2 regions of the Aminobacter sp. P9b genome follow, and region 2 is predicted to be linked to the other one. Evidence: predicted binding sites of a transcription regulator. Region 2 holds the regulator's gene; the other holds the start of a gene.

Region 1 (5,440 bases), 670 kb from region 2:
TGCGGCGGGTCAGGATCACGCCGACGAAATAGACAACCAATCCAAGCGTAAGGGTGAGGAAATCGGGCGAAACGAGAGAGTTGGCTGCCGTCGTCATCCGAGCCTTGTTTGGTCAAGGGAACTGGAAATCCTGGATCGGCAGACCCCAGCCTATCCAGCTTGCAACCTTGCCTAGAATGGGCACCAGAGCAATCGGCAAATCGTGACGCGGCCACAGGCGATTGTTGAAACGACAACGCCCGCAATCGACACCTCGAAAGGGCGACTGCGGGCGCTGAAAAGTAAATTGCAGAGGTAGATCAGGCTTCCTGGATCGCCGACAGCTGCCAGTCGCCGCCGTTCTGGCGAACGAACGTCCAGAGCTCCGTCGTCTCGGTCGGCTCATTGGCGTCGCCTTCGACGATCTCACCCGTGGTGCGGTTGCGGGTCACGTCGATGGACGAGTAGTTGACCGCGGCGGTCGCATAGTCGCGATCGCCTTCGCTCCAGCTTTCGGCGATGTCGGCCTGAAGCAGTTGGACATCGGTCACGTCGTTGCGCACGCCGTTCTGCGCGTTGTCGGCCAGTTCTTCCGAGAGGTAGGACACCATCTCGGGCGTCACCAGTCGGCGCAACGCCTTGTGGTCCTCGCGGCCGAAGGCCTCCTGCACCTCGGTCAGCATGCGCTGGAACGTGTCGAGGTCTTCGCCGGATACGGTGATGTCCTTGCTCACTGGCTGCTGCGGAGCAGCGTCGGCGCGGCTGCCGCCGATGCTCGGTATGCTGAACGAACGGCTGCCGCCATTGGCCTTGCCGGCGTCAGCCGGTGCGGCATCGCGGTAGTTGAAGTTGCCGCCACCGGCACCCGCGCCGGCCATCGCCGGGCCGGACGCCTGCCGCGAGCGGAAGAAGCGCAGGGCGAGCCAGATGGCGCCGCCGATCAGCAGCACCTGCATCAGCATGCCGAACATGCCGGCGAGACCGCCGAAGCCCTGGCCCATCAGCATGCCGAACAGGCCGCCCATCAATAGGCCGCCGATCATCGCGCCGCCGAAGCCGCCCATGAAGCCGGGGCGCTGCTGGGCAGCAGCACCCGGACGCGCGGCATTGGTGGCCGGGTTGGTCGCCTGGCCGGTGTTCGGCGTCATCGAGCGCTCGACCGGTGCCGACGGCTGCGGCGCGGTACGGGTCGGCGGTGCCGACTGGAAGGTGCGCGCCCCCCGGCTGCCGAAGCTGCCGCCGCGTCGCGCGTCGGCCTGGTCTACGGCGACCATGGAGAAGGCAAGGAACAGGCCCGCGAAAAGCGTGGCAAAGCGGGTCGTTCGGGACAGTTTCATCGGCGGTTCCTCAAAGTGAAGTCCGCCCTCATATAATGACTAACAAGTGTAGTGTCAGGGTTCGGGGGCCAAGTTTTTGCAGAATCTTTCCAGCTCCCTCCAAGGCACTGAATAGATTTGGTTTTACCCGCACTGCCTCGGCTCGCCGCCGGTGACCTGAACATGAATCTTGGCCAAACACGGTCCCAAAAGACCGTTGCCGATCAAATAGATGGAACGCCAATCCGATTCAGGTCGGCAAGAACTGGCCCTGTCGGCTCGCTGCCTGCGCGCGCATCGCATTCGGGCCGCATTTTTCGCATGCCTGCCTGTGCATCGTAACAAAACTGACATGGTCCCGACATTGCAGCTTCACGTCCCGGGTCTAGGCCCAAGCCTGAAAAAGGGGCGCAAAGCCCCAAAGGGACAGGGAAGCCACGATGCTCGAAATCCGCAACGTCAGCCGCCGCTTCGGCAAGAACGTCGCCGTCAACGGCGTCAATCTCCAGATCCAGCCGGGCCAGATGGTCGGCATCATCGGACGCTCCGGCGCCGGCAAGTCGACGCTGCTGAAAACCATCAACCGGCTCATCGATCCGAGCCAGGGCTCGATCGTCTTCGACAACACCGAAGTGTCGTCGCTGCGCGGCCCGGCCCTTCGCCGCTGGCAGCGCGATTGCGCAATGATCTTCCAGCAATTCAACCTGGTGCCGCGCCTCGACGTGCTCACCAACGTCCTGCTCGGCCGCCTCAACCATCGCTCGACCAGCCTGAACCTGCTCGGTATCTTCTCGCGTGAAGACCGCATCCGCGCCATCGCCGCGCTCGAACGCCTGGACATTGCCCGCACCGCGCTCCAGCCCGCCGGCACGCTGTCGGGCGGCCAGCAGCAGCGCGTCGCCATCGCCCGCGCGCTGATGCAGGAACCGAAGCTGATCCTCGCCGACGAGCCGATCGCCTCACTCGATCCGCTCAACGCCAAGGTGGTGATGGACGCCCTGCGCGACATCAACCTGCGCGAAGGCATCACCGTCATCACCAACCTGCACACGCTCGACACCGCCCGCACTTATTGCAACCGCATCATCGGCATGTCGGGCGGCGCGGTCGTCTTCGACGGCGCGCCTGAAGAGCTGACCCGCGAGGCCGTGCGCAAGGTCTATGGCGCCGACAGCGACGGCGCCGAGATTTCCGAAGCCATCACCTCGACCAGCATCCGCCCGGTCAAGGTCGTGGTTCCTGCATCCGCCGCACCTCTGGAACCGGCCTACGCCCCGGCTTGAGGCCGTTCGCGGTCGTCTCGCCCGCGTCAAGGGCCCGCAATCAGCAACGGAAATGACCCGGCAAGGTGCCGGGCCAAACTGGAGACATGCCATGTTCAAGAAAGCACTTCTGGGTGCCGTTTCGCTCGCCGTCCTGGCGATCGGCCAGGCCCATGCCGCAGACCTCAAGGAATTCCGCATCGGCGTGATCGGCGGCGAAAATGAAGCCGACCGCCTGCGCAACTTCCAGTGCCTCGTCGACCAGTTGCCGTCCGTCCTCGGCGTCGAGAAGGTATCGCTGTTCCCGGCTGCCGACTACGACGGCACCATCCAGGGCCTGCTCGGCGGCACGCTCGACTACGCCGAACTCGGCGCTTCGGGCTACGCCAAGATCTATCTCGAGAACAAGGAAGCGGTCGAGCCTATCCTGACCACCGTCCAGACCGACGGCGCAACCGGCTACTACACCATCATGGTCGCCAAGAAGGATTCCGGCATCACCAAGCTCGAGGACCTCAAGGGCAAGAAGCTCGGCTTCGCCGATCCGGACTCGACCTCGGGCTACCTGATCCCCGTCACCGCCCTGCCGAAGGACCTCGGCGGCGTTGCCGTCAAGGACTTCGTCGCCGAGACCGGCTTCGGCGGCGGCCATGAAAACCTCGTCCTCGAAGTGCTCAAGGGCACCTTCGACGCCGGCACGACCTTCGGTTCGGGCGTCGGCGAATTCAAGGACGGCTACACCTCCGGCAACCTCAAGAAGATGGTCGACAAGGGTATCCTCGACATGGACGACCTGGTCGAAGTCTGGAAGTCGCCGCTGATCCCGAACGGCCCGATCGTCGTTCGCAGCTCGCTCGACGCCGACACCAAGACCAAGTTCAAGGACTACATGGTCAAGCTGCCGGAAACCGACCCGGCCTGCTTCTCGGCCATCCAGGGCGGCGACTTCAAGGGCTACACCGAAGTCACCCCGGACTTCTACCAGCCGGTCATCGACGCCCGTAAGGCGCAGATCGGCAGCTAAGCCCGCAGCCGACATCGACGCGTCGCGGCTTGCCCGCGGCGCGTCTTTCTTTGATCCGGGATCGGACGGAACTTTTCATGACCATGCCACTCTCGGAAGCCGGCCTCGCGGTCGAGCGCCACTGGCGCGAACTCGCTGGCCGCCGCCGCCTGTACACCGCCGGCGGATTGATCTTCCTGTTCATCGCCTTGTCCGGTTCGCTCTGGTTCGCCAACGAGAGCAATGCCGGCAAGTTCTTCGACCGGCTGCCGCATTTCTTCGACTTCGTCGACCAGATGATCCCGCGCGACGGCTTCGAGGTTTGGCGCGCCTTGTTCGACCTGCCCTCGCCCTACGACGACGGCAGCCTGAAGTTCGACTACCCCGATGGCCGGATGTACATCTTCGGTTCGTTCTACCTGCCCGAATACGTCTACAAGATGCTCGAGACGATCAACATCGCGCTGGTCTCGACACTGATCGGCTTCGCCTTCGGCTTCCTGCTCTGTTTCCTCGCCGCTTCAAACCTGGTGACGCAACGCTGGCTGCGCTTCTTCGTCCGCCGCTTCCTCGAGATCCTGCGCGCCTTTCCCGAAATCGTCATTGCCGGCTTTTTCCTCGCCATCCTGTCGATGGGCGCGATACCCGCGATCATCGCCGTTTCGCTGCACACCATCGGCGCGCTCGGCAAGCTGTTCTTCGAGGTTGTCGAGAACGCCGACATGAAGGCCGACGAAGGCCTGCGCGCCGTCGGCAGCAACTGGCCCGAGCGCGTCTGGTTCGGCATCGTTCCGCAGGTCATGCCCAATTTCCTGAGCTACGCCTTGCTACGGCTCGAGATCAACGTGCGCGCTTCGACCATCATCGGCGCGGTTGGAGGCGGCGGCATCGGCGAGGCGCTGCGCCTGTCGATCAGCCGGACCCACGAAGCCAAGACCATCGCCATCATCCTCCTCCTGTTCTGCACCATCGTCGCCGTCGACCAGCTTTCCGCCTGGCTGCGCAAGAGGCTGGTCGGCGAGCAGGCCTTCGGTCGCGGGGAATAAGATCATGACCAGCCTTTCCATGTCCGATATGCAGTCGGTCGCCGACCGTCACCCCGACGTCTTCACCGGCTCGTGGCGCAAGAGCCTGTCCGGCTGGGCAATAGGCGCCGGCCTCGTTGCCTATCTCGGTTTCGCCTGGTGGTTCTTCTCCGTCGGTGCGGTAATCGCCGGCGGCAACTGGGGCATCGCCGGCACCTATCTCGCCGATTGGGTGTCCTACGAGGTGCGCCCGCAGATCGACTTCAGGGATGACCGTCTCGACATCAGCTATCCGCGCTTTGCCTCCTATCGCGCCGATCGGCATCCCGAGTGGCTGAGCTTCGACCCGCCGGCGGCGACCGCAGCCGCGCCTGCGGCCAACAAGGCAGCTGCCAGCCTCGTCACGGTCGAGATCGACGGCCGCGACCGTATCGAGATCACGCCGACCAGCGTGCTCGTGTCGCGTGGCGATGAAACGCTCGACATCGCCATCGTGCCGGAAAAGAGCATTACCGTTGCCGGTGCCCTGCCGTCCTGGGCGACGCAAAAGGCGCCCGGCGAAAAGATCACTGTCGACTTCGGCTTTGCCGGCAGCGCCCAGATCGACGCCGACGACGTCAAGATCCGCCACCGCTTCCTGGGCTGGGAGAACTTCGTCTTCGACGCCAACTCGCCGTTCTGGGGCAAGTCGACGAGCGAGGTGTTCTCGCTGATCGTCTCCGGCGAACGCCTCGATCCGGGCGTTTCGAACGCCGCCCTTGCCTGGGACAATATCGTCAACAATTCCGAATGGCAGCATGGCGACGTCTGGACCAAGATGCTGCAGACCATCGTCATGGCCTTCGTCGGCACGCT
Region 2 (5,440 bases):
GCCGGCGGCACACCGTTCATCCAGGCGCAGTCGATCCTGACCGCCGGCCTGGTGATGGGCGTGATGCTGATCCCGGTCGTCTCCTCGCTCTCCGACGACATCATCACCGCCGTGCCGCGCGCCATGCGCGACGGCTCGCTCGGACTCGGCGCCACGCGCTCGGAAACGATCAAGCGCGTCATCCTCCCAGCCGCGCTGCCGGGCATCGTCGGTGCCATCCTGCTGACCGCCTCGCGCGCCATCGGCGAAACGATGATCGTGGTGCTGGCAGCCGGCGTCGCGGCTAACTTGACGCTCAACCCGTTCGAGGCGATGACCACCATCACCGTCAAGATCGTCAACCAGCTGACCGGCGACCTCGAGTTCAACACGCCGCAGACGCTTGTCGCCTTCGCGCTCGGCATCACGCTTTTCGCGCTGACGCTGGTGATGAACATCGTCGCGCTTTACATCGTCCGGAAGTACCGGGAGCAGTACGAATGACCGATATTTCGCTCGACACGCTTGCCTCGTCCGCGGCTCGTCCGCGCCGCGACATCGGCATCAAGAAACGCTACGCCGCCGAACGCCGCTTCCGCCTCTATGGCGTGCTGGCGATTGCGGTCGGCCTGGCGTTCCTTGGGGTCATGCTGACCTCGATCGTCTCCAAGGGCTACACCGCCTTTTGGCAGACGACGGTGACGCTGCCGATCCATTTCGACGAAAAGATCATCGACCCGTCCAACAAGCGGGCGACCGATCCGAACGTGCTGGTCACGGCGAACTATCCCAAGCTCGCCGAGGCCGCGCTGATCGAAAAACTCGGCATCGATCCGAGCGACCGCGCCACCGTGCGCAAGCTCAAGGGCTTCCTGTCGGACGGTTCGCGCGTCCAGCTCAGGGCCATCGTTGCGGCCGATCCGTCGGTCATCGGCACGACCCGGGACGTGGACATCCTTGCGGCTGCCAATCTCGACTCGGCCTACAAGGGCCAGATCGACCTCAACGTGCCGGAAAGCCGCCGCAAGGTGTCTGACCAGCAGGTCGAGTGGATGAACAAGCTCAAGGCCGAAGGCGTGATGGCCGAGCACTTCAATACCGGGCTGTTCAGCTACGGCGCGTCGAGCCGGCCCGAGACCTCGGGCGTCGGCGTCGCCCTGATCGGCTCGATCTACATGATGGTGATCGTGCTTTTGCTGGCATTGCCGATCGGTGTCGCCGCCTCGATCTATCTCGAGGAATTCGCCAAGAAGAGCCGCTTCACCGACCTGATCGAGGTCAACATCAACAACCTCGCCGCCGTGCCGTCGATCGTCTTCGGCCTGCTCGGCCTGGCGGTGTTCATCAATTTCCTCGGCCTGCCGCGCTCGGCCTCGTTCGTCGGCGGACTGGTGCTGACGCTGATGACGCTGCCGACCATCATCATCGCAACGCGTGCCGCACTCGCCGCAGTGCCGCCGTCGATCCGGTCGGCTGCGCTTGGTCTCGGCGCGTCGAAGATGCAGATGGTGTTCCAGCACATCCTGCCGCTGGCCGCTCCCGGCATCCTGACCGGCACGATCATCGGCCTGGCGCGTGCTCTCGGCGAGACGGCGCCGCTGCTTCTGATCGGCATGGTCGCGTTCGTCGCCGATTATCCCAAGACGCCTTTCGACCCGGCGACGGCCTTGCCGGTGCAGATCTACATGTGGGCGAACGAGGCCGAGCGCGCCTTCGTCGAGCGCATGTCGGGCGCCATCATCATCCTTCTGATCTTCCTCATGGCCATGAACATCGTCGCCATCGTCCTCCGCCGCCGCTTCGAGCGCCGCTGGTAGGGCATGGACAAGGAGCATCCTGCTATGAACATCATGACCGAGAAATCCCTCGAAGACGCGGTGAATGCCGAGATGAACAGACCCAATGAACCCATCAAGATGCGTGGCGACCAGGTCACCGTGCACTATGGCGACAAGCAGGCGCTGTTCGGGGTCAATCTCGATGTCCGCCAGAACCAGGTGACGGCGCTGATCGGCCCTTCGGGCTGCGGCAAGTCGACTTTCCTGCGCTGCCTCAACCGCATGAACGACACCATCGACAGCGCCCGTGTCGGCGGCAAGATCACGCTCGACAACGAAGACATCTACGATCCCAAGATCGACGTCGTCGAGCTGCGCGCCCGTGTCGGCATGGTGTTCCAGAAGCCGAACCCGTTCCCCAAGTCGATCTACGAGAACGTCGCCTACGGCCCGCGCATCCACGGCCTCGCCAAGAACAAAGCCGAGCTTGACGAGATCGTCGAGAAGAGCCTGCAGAAGGCAGCGCTCTGGAACGAAGCCAAGGACCGTCTCAACGAGCCGGGCACCGGCCTGTCGGGCGGCCAGCAGCAGCGCCTGTGCATCGCGCGCGCCATCGCGGTTGCGCCAGAAGTGATCCTGATGGACGAGCCGTGCTCGGCGCTCGACCCGATCGCCACCGCCAAGGTGGAGGAGCTGATCGACGAGCTGCGCGAGAACTACACCATCGTCATCGTGACGCACTCTATGCAGCAGGCTGCGCGCGTGTCGCAGCGCACGGCGATGTTCCATCTCGGCTATCTGGTCGAGGAAGGCCCGACCGACAAGATGTTCACCAATCCCGACGACAAGCGGACGCAGGACTACATCACCGGCCGTTTCGGCTGAGCGATATCGGCTCCGACCAGCATCAGACGAGGAACACATCATGGGCGAGCACACAGTCCGGTCCTTCGACGAAGAACTCAAACACGTCGACCAGGTCATCCGCGACATGGGCGACCTGGCCGGCGCGATGGTGGCAGGTGCGATCCGCGCGCTGCTTTCGTCCGACCAGGCGCTGGCGCAGAACGTCGTCGCCGACGACACGATCATGGACGCCAAGCAGCGCGAGCTCGACAACAGCGCGATCACGCTGATCGCCAAGCGCCAGCCGATGGCGCAGGATTTGCGCGCCGTGGTCGGCGCCATCCGCATGGCCGGCGATCTCGAGCGCATCGGCGACCTGGCCAAGAACATCGCCAAGCGTGTCGGTGCCGTCGGCCAGTCGCCGACGCCGCGCAACCTTTCGCACTCCATCGACGCGATGGCGCAGCTGGTGCTCGGCCAGGTCCGCGGCGTGGTCGATCTCTATGTCGCGCGCCAGGCCGAAGGCCTGAAGGAACTGCGCAACGACGACCAGAAGATCGACATCCAGTACACGGCCGTGTTCCGCGAGCTCCTGACCTACATGATGGAAGATCCGCGCAACATCACCGCATGCACGCATCTGCTGTTCTGTGCCAAGAACCTCGAGCGCATCGGCGACCATGTCACCAACGTCGCCGAGAACGCCTATTTCGTGGTCACCGGCACGCAATTGCCGCTCAACCGCCCGAAGGTCGACGAGACCACGACGGCAGTGTCTGCCTGAACACTTCAGCGCTGCATGTGCGGGGCGCGGGGGCGCTGCGGCAAGTTAATCCGCGCATGATCCGATCGGGGTCATGCGCCAAGAAAAGGCACAGCCGATGATCGCTCCCAAGGTCATGGTCGTCGAGGACGAAGAGCCGCTGGGCGTGCTGCTTCGCTACAATCTCGAATCCGAAGGTTATCAGGTCGAAGTCGTCACGCGTGGCGACGAAGCCGAGATCAGGCTCCAGGAAAACGTGCCCGATCTGCTGGTGCTCGACTGGATGGTGCCGGCACTTTCCGGCATCGAGCTGTGCCGCCGGCTGAGGATGCGGCCCGACACCGAGCGCCTGCCGATCATCATGCTGACGGCGCGCGGCGAAGAGAGCGACCGGGTGCGCGGGCTTTCGACCGGTGCGGACGACTATCTGGTCAAGCCGTTCTCGACGCCCGAGTTCATGGCGCGGGTCAAGGCGCTGCTGCGCCGGGCCAAGCCCGAGGTGCTGTCGTCCATCCTCAAGGTCGGCGACATCATGCTCGACCGCGAGTCGCACCGGGTCTACCGCAAGAAGAGCGAGATCAAGCTCGGGCCGACCGAGTTCCGCCTGCTCGAATTCATGATGCGGCATCCGGGCAGGGTGTTCTCGCGCAGCCAGCTGCTCGACAATGTCTGGGGCGAGACGATCTATATCGACGAGCGCACCGTCGACGTGCATGTCGGGCGCCTGCGCAAGGCAGTCAACAACGGCCGCATGCCCGACGTCATCCGCACGATCCGCGGTGCCGGCTACGCCATCCGCGAGGATTAGCGGTCGACGTCCGTTGTTTCGTTCTGGCCGCAAGCGGGCCTAGGCAAGCTGCGGCCTGCAGCAGATCGGGTTGGTAGGCGCGTCGTCGATTTGTGCTCCGCCAGGGTGGCGGCGCGGCCGCGCAATTGGCACTCGATCATGACAGCTCGCCTGCGTCGCGATGCTTTGGTGTCGATGCCGATGCAAGCAAACCTTCTGGCGGCGGGATGGTTTTTCTGCAGGAACAACTAATGATCCATGTCGCTGATGGATAACTTCTTCAGCAACGGTAGATTAAATGGCCTGCGATGACGATTTCGTGATGTCATCGATACCAAAAATTGTCCATTTTCATGCTAGCTGGCGCCTTGTGCGCAACGTTGTCTCGGCCATTGTTCTGGTGCTGATCACCATGCTTTACGGACTGCCCCTCGATCGGGCAGAGGCCGCAGGCATGAGCACTGGCGCGCAGCCGGTGACAACCGGGCAGGCGGAAGTTATCGCCGCGCCCGATGGGTGCTTGCCTTCCCTGGATCGCTGCACCGGCGAGACGTCCGACGAGCACAGCACCAGCACGCACTGCCTGGGCGACTGCCCTGCCTGGCAGGTCCATGACGAGCTTGCCGCGCCGACCCACACGACGCTTCGCAAGCGGCTCCCAGATCCCATGCCGCGTCGCGTGGCGAGCGCATCGTTTCTTCGACCTCCGATCGCTGCCTGATTTTTGACCGTTCGGCCCTCGCACCGACGAGGCCGTCCGAAATCAGTTGCGATGAGGAGACGGACGATCTTCCCGAGAAACTCTTGCGCTTGGGCCAGGCCCGAGCGCGTCCGCCGTAGCGACGCCGCCGGCTGGCATTCCCGCCAGCCCGCAAGGAGCCCGCGTGCTTTGCTCGTGGCAACAGCTAGATGACGTGCGCCCGCACGCACGAGCCGTCACCGGTCGGCGGATCGGTGCCGAGCGGCTGCATGCGCATGGTCAACGACCGGTCATCGACCTCCACGACCGCGTGTCACCCGAAATACAGGAAATGGTGCCAGGAGACTGCCAATGCCTAGGAACACTTTTGAAACGAATGCCGCGGGCGCCGCGCCGATGCCCGGAGGTGGCTCGGCATTGAGCCGCCGGCGTTTTCTCGCCGGCGTAGCCGGGCTGGGGACCCTTGCGGTGTCCGGCTGCGTCAGCACCCAACAAGCGGCCGTGCCGGCCGCAAGTGCGCCGGTCAAGAAGGCGCCGCCGGTCGTCGACAGCAATGCCCTTGCGATGTACGGCCCGCTGCCGAACGA

The links. The regulator PhoB, encoded in region 2, activates phosphate uptake and scavenging genes when phosphate is short. The targets are predictions, from matches to a motif close to TGTCATNNANCTGTCAT.
Region 1: a site for PhoB is predicted at 1,633-1,649, ahead of phnC (phosphonate ABC transporter ATP-binding protein). Genes of this name have one in related genera too.

Annotation. Positions count from the first base shown of each region.
Region 1 is NZ_CP150082.1:4,538,510-4,543,949, forward strand. Features, by position in the region: gene gltS (sodium/glutamate symporter) at 1-97, opposite strand, end outside; gene WHT83_RS22420 (Tim44 domain-containing protein) at 300-1,316, opposite strand; gene phnC (phosphonate ABC transporter ATP-binding protein) at 1,736-2,578, shown strand; gene phnD (phosphonate ABC transporter substrate-binding protein) at 2,670-3,581, shown strand; gene phnE (phosphonate ABC transporter, permease protein PhnE) at 3,659-4,606, shown strand; gene phnE (phosphonate ABC transporter, permease protein PhnE) at 4,611-5,440, shown strand, end outside.
Region 2 is NZ_CP150082.1:268,579-274,018, reverse strand. Features, by position in the region: gene pstC (phosphate ABC transporter permease subunit PstC) at 1-483, shown strand, start outside; gene pstA (phosphate ABC transporter permease PstA) at 480-1,796, shown strand; gene pstB (phosphate ABC transporter ATP-binding protein PstB) at 1,821-2,642, shown strand; gene phoU (phosphate signaling complex protein PhoU) at 2,683-3,387, shown strand; gene phoB (phosphate regulon transcriptional regulator PhoB) at 3,485-4,174, shown strand; gene WHT83_RS01335 (hypothetical protein) at 4,452-4,874, shown strand; gene WHT83_RS01330 (L,D-transpeptidase) at 5,205-5,440, shown strand, end outside.